Variovorax paradoxus B4: one gene and its partners. The protein of the gene in region 2 interacts with the protein of the main gene of each other region in a pairwise test. Links are inferred from orthologs where the notes say so. Each region holds a gene or a part of one and is shown on either strand. Other genes may lie near its edges.

The links.
Region 1: the proteins of VAPA_RS01720 (region 2) and ftsA interact in binary tests that used the Escherichia coli proteins (3 or more experiments, as listed by UniProt). The link is inferred for Variovorax paradoxus B4 from one-to-one orthologs.
Region 3: the proteins of VAPA_RS01720 (region 2) and VAPA_RS11650 interact in binary tests that used the Escherichia coli proteins (3 or more experiments, as listed by UniProt). The link is inferred for Variovorax paradoxus B4 from one-to-one orthologs.

The regions. Positions count from the first base shown.
Region 1 is NC_022247.1:1,077,083-1,080,075, forward strand. What follows is about bases 5-2,926. They hold ftsA (cell division protein FtsA), read left to right. Parts: upstream 5-811; coding sequence 812-2,041; downstream 2,042-2,926. Other genes in these bases: VAPA_RS04825 (cell division protein FtsQ/DivIB), read left to right, coding at 5-788; ftsZ (cell division protein FtsZ), read left to right, coding at 2,211-2,926. Also shown: more of VAPA_RS04825, read left to right, coding at 1-4; more of ftsZ, read left to right, coding at 2,927-2,993. UniProt on the Escherichia coli protein: Essential cell division protein that assists in the assembly of the Z ring. May serve as the principal membrane anchor for the Z ring.
Region 2 is NC_022247.1:370,780-373,818, forward strand. The notes cover bases 14-2,981. They hold VAPA_RS01720 (rod shape-determining protein), read left to right. Parts: upstream 14-959; coding sequence 960-2,003; downstream 2,004-2,981. Other genes in these bases: gatA (Asp-tRNA(Asn)/Glu-tRNA(Gln) amidotransferase subunit GatA), read right to left, coding at 14-450; gatC (Asp-tRNA(Asn)/Glu-tRNA(Gln) amidotransferase subunit GatC), read right to left, coding at 447-746; mreC (rod shape-determining protein MreC), read left to right, coding at 2,089-2,981. In the rest of the region: more of gatA, read right to left, coding at 1-13; more of mreC, read left to right, coding at 2,982-3,039. UniProt on the Escherichia coli protein: Forms membrane-associated dynamic filaments that are essential for cell shape determination. Acts by regulating cell wall synthesis and cell elongation, and thus cell shape.
Region 3 is NC_022247.1:2,526,515-2,529,567, reverse strand. The notes cover bases 68-3,049. They hold VAPA_RS11650 (helix-turn-helix domain-containing protein), read right to left. Parts: upstream 2,043-3,049; coding sequence 1,092-2,042; downstream 68-1,091. Other genes in these bases: rlmN (dual-specificity RNA methyltransferase RlmN), read right to left, coding at 2,894-3,049; pilW (type IV pilus biogenesis/stability protein PilW), read right to left, coding at 2,035-2,889; ispG (flavodoxin-dependent (E)-4-hydroxy-3-methylbut-2-enyl-diphosphate synthase), read right to left, coding at 68-1,095. Outside these bases: more of ispG, read right to left, coding at 1-67; more of rlmN, read right to left, coding at 3,050-3,053.

The DNA.
Region 1 (2,993 bases), 710 kb from region 2 along the record:
TGGCCGACAGCATTCCCGTGCCCTTCGACGTCAAGCTCATGAACATCGTCTCGAACCTTGCGTTCGTGGTGGTGGCGCTCATGCTGCTGGCGGCGGGCGCATGGTGGGTGCTGCGCCAGCCGTTCTTTCCCATCGGCGGCATCAAGGTCGATGGCGACGTGACGCACAACAACGCCGTGACGCTGCGCGCCAACGTCGCGCCGCAGCTCGCGGGCAACTTCTTCACCGTCGACCTGGCGCGCGCGAGAACCGCCTTCGAGTCGGTGCCCTGGGTGCGCAAGGCGGTGGTGCGGCGCGAGTTCCCGAACAAGCTGCGCGTGACGCTGACCGAGCAGGTGCCGGTGGCCAACTGGGGCGACGAGGCCGCCTCGAAGCTGATCAACGGCTTCGGCGAGGTGTTCGAAGCCAACGTGGCCGAGGTGGACGACCGGCTGCCGCGGCTCGACGGTCCCATCGAGCAGGCCGGGCAGGTGCTCGGCATGTACCGCGTGATTGCACCGCTGTTCCAGCCCTATGACTTCAGCGTGGAAGAACTCACGCTGTCGAGCCGGGGCAGCTGGAAGGTGGTGCTGGACACCGGCGCCGAGATCGAGCTGGGCCGCGGCCAGGCCGAGGAAGTGACGGCCCGCACGCAGCGTTTCCTGAAGACCGTGACCCAGGTCGCGGGCCAGTACCGCCGCACCGCGGCGGACGTCGAGGGGGCCGACCTGCGGCACAACGACGCCTATGCGCTGCGTCTTCGCGGCGTCACCACGGTCGTTGCCGACCCCAAGACCAAGAAGAAATAGATAGCGAATACCGAGGACATTCAATGCCCAAAGAATACAAAGACCTGGTTGTCGGACTCGACATCGGAACCGCCAAGGTGATGGTGGTCGTCGCCGAGGTGCTGCCTGGCGGCGAACTCAAGCTGGCGGGACTCGGCATTGCGCCGAGCAATGGCCTCAAGCGCGGCGTGGTGGTCAACATCGACGCCACGGTGCAGAGCATCCAGCAGGCCTTGAAGGAGGCCGAGCTGATGGCCGACTGCAAGATCAGCCGCGTCTACACCGGCATCACCGGCAGCCACATCCGCGGCATCAATTCGAGCGGCATGGTGGCAGTGAAGGACAAGGAAGTCACGCCCGCCGACGTGGCCCGCGTGGTGGAAACCGCGCGCGCCATCAACATCTCGAGCGACCAGCGCCTCCTGCTGGTGGAGCCGCAGGAGTTCGTGATCGACGGCCAGGACGTGAAGGAGCCGATCGGCATGAGCGGCATGCGGCTGGAGGCCAAGGTGCACATCGTGACCGGCGCGCAGAGCGCGGCCGAGAACATCATCAAGTGCGTGCGCCGCTGCGGCCTCGAGGTCGACCAGCTGATGCTGAACCCGCTGGCCTCGAGCCAGGCGGTGTTGACAGAGGACGAGCGCGAGCTCGGCGTGGTGCTGGTGGACATTGGCGCGGGCACCACCGACGTGGCCATCTTCACCAACGGCGCGATCCGCCACACCGCCGTGATCCCGATCGCCGGCGACCTGATCACCAGCGACATCGCGATGGCGCTGCGCACGCCCACCAAGGACGCGGAAGACATCAAGGTCGAGAACGGGTACGCCAAGCAGCTCCTGGCCGACCCCGACACTCAGGTTGAAGTGCCGGGCCTGGGCGACCGCGGGCCGCGCATGCTGAGCAAGCAGGCGCTGGCCGGCGTGATCGAGCCGCGCATCGAGGAAATCTTCTCGCTGGTGCAGCAGGTGGTGCGCGAGTCGGGCTACGAAGAGGTGCTGTCCTCGGGTGTGGTGCTCACGGGCGGCAGCGCGGTGATGCCGGGCATGGTCGAACTCGGCGAAGACATTTTCCTGAAGCCGGTGCGGCGAGGCATTCCGAAGTATTCGAGCGCGCTCTCCGACATGGTGGCGCAGCCGCGCGCCGCCACCGTGATGGGCCTGCTCGAGGAAGCCCGCTTCGCACGCATGCGCGGCTTCAAGGTCGCGCAGAAGAACGGATCCGTAAAGACTGCGTTCGGACGTTTCAAGGACTTCATCGTGGGGAACTTCTGACCATGAACCACTCCCCACTCTGGCTCGCACGCGGCGGTCCGCCCTTGCATTTCAACGAGCGATGGCGGCGCACAGGTCCACCGCCGCGACGACAGCTTCGTTGAACTCGTCAAGACACCAGAAAAATTCATAGATACACAACGGCAACTGCAAATTCAAGGAGTTAGAAATGACCATCGAAATGATCGAAGTCGAAGAATTCAACCAAGGCACTCAGATCAAGGTGATCGGAGTCGGCGGCGGCGGCGGCAATGCCGTGGCGCACATGATGGAGCGTGGCGTGCAGGGCGTGCAGTTCGTCTGCGCCAACACCGACGCGCAGGCACTGCAGCGCAGCAACGCGCACAAGATCATCCAGCTGGGCACCAGCGGACTGGGCGCGGGCAGCAAGCCCGACAAGGGCCGTGATGCAGCCGAAGCCGCGGTGGACGACATCCGCGCCGCCATCGACGGCGCGCACATGCTCTTCATCACGGCCGGCATGGGCGGCGGCACCGGCACCGGCGCGGCACCCGTGATCGCGCGCGTGGCCAAGGAAATGGGCATCCTCACGGTGGGCGTGGTGACCAAGCCCTTCGACTGGGAGGGCGGTCGCCGCATGACCAACGCCGACGCCGGCCTGGCCGAGCTCGAGGCGAACGTCGACTCGCTGATCGTGGTGCTCAACGAGAAGCTGCTCGACGTGCTGGGCGAGGACATCACCCAGGACGAAGCCTTCGCGCATGCCAACGACGTGCTCAAGAACGCGGTGGGCGGCATCTCGGAAATCATCAACGAGTACGGCGGCGTGAACGTCGACTTCGAAGACGTGCGCACCGTGATGGGCGAGCCCGGCAAGGCCATGATGGGCACGGCCGCCGCTGCTGGCCCGGACCGCGCGCGCATCGCCGCCGAGCAGGCCGTGGCCTGCCCGCTGCTCGAAGGCATCGACCTCTCGGGCGCCAAGGGCGTG
Region 2 (3,039 bases):
CTGCACCGGCACGGCCTTGTCGTGGCCCACGGCGGGCACGGCGACGTTCTCGTTGGCCGAGCCCATCGCGAATTCGTCGCAGCTCAGCTTGCCCAGCGTGACCGCGCCGGCCTCGGCCAGGCGGCGCACCACGGTGGCGTCGAAGGGCGAGCGGTAGCCCGCGAGCATCTTGGAGCCGGCGGTGGTGGCGAAATCGGTGGTGACGAAGATGTCCTTGTGCGCAATCGGCACGCCGGCCAAGGCGGGCGCGTTGCCCTTGGCGATGAGCGCGTCGGCCGCGCGGGCCTGGGCCAGCGTGACTTTCTCGTTCACGTCGACGAAGGTGCCGAGCGATTCGTGGGCCTTCATGCGGCCAAGGAAGACCTGCGAGGCCTCGACGGCCGAAACCTTGCGCTCGGCCAATGCCTTGGCGAGCGCGGCCACGCCCATTTGATGCAATTCGCCGCTCATTCGATCACCTTCGGCACGAGGAACAGGCCGGCTTCGACGGCCGGGGCGCTCTTCTGGTTGGCTTCGCGGTTGTCGGGTTCGCTCACCAGGTCGTCGCGCAGGCGCAGCGTGATGTCCTCGACGGCCGCGACCGGATGGGCCAGCGGCTCCACCCCCGCGGTGTCGACCGAACGCATGCGTTCGACCAGGTCAAAAAAGCCGTTGATCTGGCTGAGCATGCGCTCGCTTTCGTCGGAAGCAAGCTGCAGCCGTGCCAGGGAGGCAATGCGTGCAATATCTGAGGCGGAAAGTGACATGGGTCGGACCGGTCGAAAAACCGGAAGTAATCGCACGCCGGAGAGGGTGCTAACACGGGATTCAGAGGGGATTCGGGTATTATCCCGCCTTTGCCGCAACCCCCGCGAACGCGCCGGCTTTTGCGCCAAAAACGATCAATTCACCCCGTCATACGACCCAAAAACAGAGCGACGACCTGCCGACGCGCAGGCGTGCTCCAGAGGATTCCGCACATGTTTGGAGCTTTCCGTCGGTACTTTTCCACCGACCTTGCGATCGACCTCGGCACCGCCAACACCCTGATATTCGCCCGCAACAAGGGCATCGTGCTGGACGAGCCCTCGGTCGTCGCCATCCGCCATGAAGGCGGCCCCCACGGCAAGAAGGTGATCCAGGCCGTCGGCCGGGAAGCCAAGGCCATGCTGGGCAAGGTGCCCGGGAACATCGAGGCCATCCGCCCGATGAAGGACGGCGTGATTGCCGACTTCGTGATCACCGAGCAGATGATCAAACAGTTCATCAAGATGGTGCACCCGCGCACGCTGCTCACGCCGAGCCCGCGCATCATCATCTGCGTGCCCTGCGGCTCGACCCAGGTCGAGCGCCGCGCCATCAAGGACGCGGCCGAGGCGGCTGGCGCCACCTCCGTCTACCTCATCGAGGAACCCATGGCCGCGGCCATCGGCGCCGGCCTGCCCGTCAGCGAGGCTTCGGGCTCGATGGTGGTCGACATCGGCGGCGGCACCACCGAAGTGGGCGTCATCAGCCTGGGCGGCATGGTCTACAAGGGCTCGGTGCGCGTGGGCGGCGACCGCTTCGACGAAGCCATCATCAACTACATCCGCCGCAACTACGGCATGCTGATCGGCGAGCCGACGGCCGAAGTCATCAAGAAGAACATCGGTTCGGCCTTCCCGGGCTCCGAGGTCAAGGAGATGGAGGTCAAGGGCCGCAACCTCTCCGAAGGCGTGCCGCGCAGCTTCACCATCAGCAGCAACGAAGTGCTGGAAGCCCTGACCGACCCGCTCAACAACATCGTCTCGGCCGTGAAGAACGCGCTGGAGCAGACGCCGCCCGAACTGGGCGCCGACATCGCCGAGCGCGGCATGATGCTGACCGGCGGCGGCGCGCTGCTGCGCGACCTGGACCGCCTGCTGGCCGAGGAAACCGGCCTGCCGGTGCTGGTGGCCGAAGACCCGCTGACCTGCGTGGTGCGCGGCTGCGGCATTGCCCTCGAGCGCATGGACCGTCTGGGCAGCATCTTCACGAGCGAGTAAAAGGCGAAAGCCATCATCGGCCGGCCTCTGCTCGCGCAGGCCGGCTTTTTTGCCATCTGACGTTGCACACAGCCAGGCCTGAACCATGCCCTTGGGCACGCTCGATCGCACAGCCCCGCCCCTGTTCAACCAGGGACAGTCGGCGCTCAGCAAGCTGATCTTCTTCGGCGCGCTCGCGCTGTTCCTGATGGTGGCCGACGCGCGCTTCCATCTCGTGCAGCCCCTGCGCGCGGCCGTCGGCGCGGTGCTCTACCCGGTGCAATGGCTGGCGCTCAAGCCGGTGCAGCTGGTGGTCGGCGGCAGCCGCTATTTCGAAGACCTGCAGGCGGCCCAGCGCAACGAGGACGAGGCGCGCAAGGCGCTCATGCTGCAGGCCGAGCGCGCGAGCCAGGCCGACACGCTCGCGCAGGACAACGCGCGGCTGCGCGCGCTGCTCGAGCTGCGCCAGACCACCCAGGCGCCGGGCCGCGCGGCCGAGGTGCTGTATGACGCGGCCGACCCGTACACGCGCAAGATCGTCATCGACCAGGGGCTCACGCAGGGCGTGGCCGCCGGGTCGCCCGTGATCGACGCGCACGGCGTGCTGGGACAGGTGACGCAGGTGCAGCCGTTCACGAGCGAAGTCACGCTGGTGATCGACCGCGATCTTTCCATTCCCGTGCAGAACACCCGTACCGGCGTGCGCAGCGTGGCCTTCGGCGATGCGTCGGCGCATGGCGGCGGACTCGAGCTGCGCTTCATGGCCGCCAATGCCGACCTGCAGGAGGGCGACCTGCTGTCCACCAGCGGCGTCGACGGCGTCTATCCGCCCGGCCTGCCGGTGGCGAAGATCGAGCGCATCGAGCGCCGCGCCGATTCGGCCTTTGCGCGCATCTACTGCGTGCCGCTGGCCCGCGTGACGGCTGCGCGCTACGTGCTGGTGCTCGCGCCCACCGGGGCTCCCTCGGCGCCGCCGCCCGCGCCGGCCGCCGCCGTGGTGCGCAAGAAGCCCGAGGCCAAGCCGGCCGGGAAGGCCGACAAGGCCGACAAAAAAGCC
Region 3 (3,053 bases), 2.2 Mb from region 2 along the record:
CTCGCCGGGGCCGTTGACGATGCAGCCCATCACGGCCACCTTCAGCGTCTCGACACCCGGATACTTCTTGCGCCAGACCGGCATCTGCATGCGCAGGTAGTCGTCGATCTGCTTGGCCAGTTCCTGGAAGGTGGTGCTGGTCGTGCGGCCGCAGCCCGGGCAGGCGGTGACGCTCGGCACGAACACGCGCAGGCCCAGCGCCTGCAGGATCTCGTTGGCGATCAGCACTTCCTGCGTGCGCGACTCGCCCGGCTGGGGCGTGAGCGACACGCGAATGGTGTCGCCGATGCCCTCTTGCAGCAGGATGGAAAGCGCCGTGGCCGATGCCACCGTGCCCTTGGTACCCATGCCGGCTTCGGTGAGCCCCAGGTGCAGCGGATAGTCGCAGCGCTTGGCGAGCTCGCGGTAGACCGAGATCAGGTCCTGCACGCCGCTCACCTTGCACGACAGGATGACCTGGTTGCCGGCCATGCCCATCGATTCGGCCAGCCTGGCGGATTCGATGGCCGAGGTGATCAGCGCCTCGTACATCACCTGCTTGGCATCCCAGGGCTCGGCGCGCTGGCTGTTGATGTCCATCAGGCTGGCAAGCAGTTCCTGGTCGAGGCTGCCCCAGTTGACGCCGATGCGAACGGGCTTGTTCCAGCGCATGGCCGCATCGATCATCTGGCCGAACTGGCGGTCGCGCTTGTCGCCCTTGCCGACGTTGCCGGGATTGATGCGGTACTTGCTCAGCGCCTCGGCGCAGGCCGGATAGTCGGTGAGCAGGCGGTGGCCGTTGTAGTGGAAGTCGCCGATCAGCGGCACGTCGATGCCCATGCGGTCAAGCTGCTCGCGGATGTACGGCACCTGGGCAGCCGCCTCCGGCGTGTTGACGGTGATGCGCACCATCTCCGAACCGGCAATGGCGAGTTCCTTCACCTGGATGGCCGTGCCGACGGCATCGACGGTGTCGGTGTTGGTCATGGACTGCACCCGCACGGGCGCATCGCCGCCCACCGTCACGGTGCGCGGTCCCCAGACCACCTGGGCCTGGCGCGAACGGCGCGCCTTGGGGGCCGCCGAGTCAATGGGTTGGGGAGTGCAGTCGGTCACGATGCCACCTCGAAACGGGCCACGCCGCCGCCGCGCGTGACAGGCTTCAGATCGTAGGGCTTTCCGTGCACCTGCACATCGACCGCCGATGCGCGCCCCACCACCACCGACAACGGCAGCGCGCCCGACAACGCCACCGTTTCGCCGGCCTTCAGGCTACGGCGCAGCAATTGCTTGCCGCCGGCTTCGGCGACCGTGATCCAGCATTCCTCGCGCGCGACGAAAACCAGCTGCTGGCTGTTGGCAGGTGCCGCAGCGGCTGCAGAGGTCGAAGCAACCGCCGCAGCGGTAGCGTTGCCCACCGGCAAGGCTGCGGAGGGAGTGCCCGAGGTCACGGGTGCCGCAGGTGCCACGGGCGACACCGGCGCGCTCTCGACGACGACGGACGACCCGCCCGAAGCCGGCGCAGCCGCCGGCGCCTCGGCCACCGAACCGCTGTCGCTGCGCGACGTCCAGCGCGACACGGAGGCCCCGACCTGATCGAACACCGACTGGGGCAGCCAGAACAGCACGGCCGCGCCGACCAGAAGCAGCCCCACGACCGTCAACACTGCGCGCGACGGAAGGCCGCTGGAGCGCCCGCCGTTCCAGCGCGGCGTTCCGGAAACGATATTGCTCTTGAGCGTGCGATCGGCCAGTGCCAGCGCCGCGCGCTGCGCGCCCGGCAGCTTCGCGAGCACCGGCGCGGGATCGATGCGCAGGGCGCGGCAGACGCTGCTGGCCAGGGCCCGGGCAAAGACCGGATCGGGCAGCGAGGCGATGTCGTCCGCCTCGAGCGCAATGAGCTTCTGCGGCGGCACCTTGAGGGCCGCGGCCACCATTTCGATGTGCAACCCGTGCGCCTCGCGCGCTTCGCGCAGCATGTCGCCGGCCGTCTTGTGCGTGATGTCGCCTTCCTCGAGCGGCAGTACCGCGGAAGTGCCGAACTCCGAAACCCGTTCAGTCATTGAAATTCCCGCGCTCGTACGCTATTGCCTCCCGGGACTGCGGAAAGCGCCGCTGCAGCTGCCCTCCCAACTGCGCCACTGCTTCGCGGTTGTTGAGCCGTCGTTCGATCTTGATGCCGAGCCAGAGCGTCTCGGCGCTGGCCGAAGGGCTGTTGTTGACGCGGCGGATGTAGAACTGCGCACGCGACCACTCTTCGCGCTGCACCAGCAGCGAAGCCAGGTTGAATCCGACCACCGGATTTCCGGCGTCGATCTCGTAGGCCTTCATGAGGCTGCGCTCCGCCTCGGCACGCTGGCCCGCCCTGAGCTGGCAGACGCCCTGGGTCATGAGCGTCTTGGCACGGTCGGTGTAGCTCGGCACCGCCAGTGCCTCGGTGAACTGCTGGGCCGCATCGCCATAGCGGTTCTGCTGGCACAGCAGCCAGCCGTAGTTGTGCCGCACGTTGGGATCGCGCGGATTGATGGCAATGGCGCGGCGGAAGCTGTCTTCTGCCATCCCGGCATCCTCGAGCCGCATGTAGACCAGGCCGCGCAGGTTGTAGGCGTCCGCGTAGTTGGGGTCGGCAACCAGCGCCTGCTTGATCTCGTCGAGCGCGACGGTGGTCTGGCCGTGCTCGAAGTAGCCGGCGGCGAGCTCCATGCGCAGGCGCGCGCGGCGTTGCCGGCTGCTTTCGTCGGATTCGGTCACCATCTCGGCGCCCTTGCCCGAGCTGGTGTCGGCCAGGCTGGTGGTGGTGGTTCGGGTGTTGACGCAGCCCGCGAGCAGAAACGCCACGGCGACGCCGGCAAAGCCTGCAGCCATCAGCCGCTGCGCGCTCGCGGTCGTCATCGGAAAGGCCATCCTCATTAGGTCAATGCTCCTGGGGGGCGGTCTTGCGAACCGGATGCAAAACAACGGTGCGCTCCGAGCCACGGCGCTGGGCCATGCGTTCCGCCGCGCGGGTGCGGTCCTTGACGTCGCCGGCCAGCTGTCCGCAGGCCGCATCGATGTCGTCACCGCGCGTCTTGCGC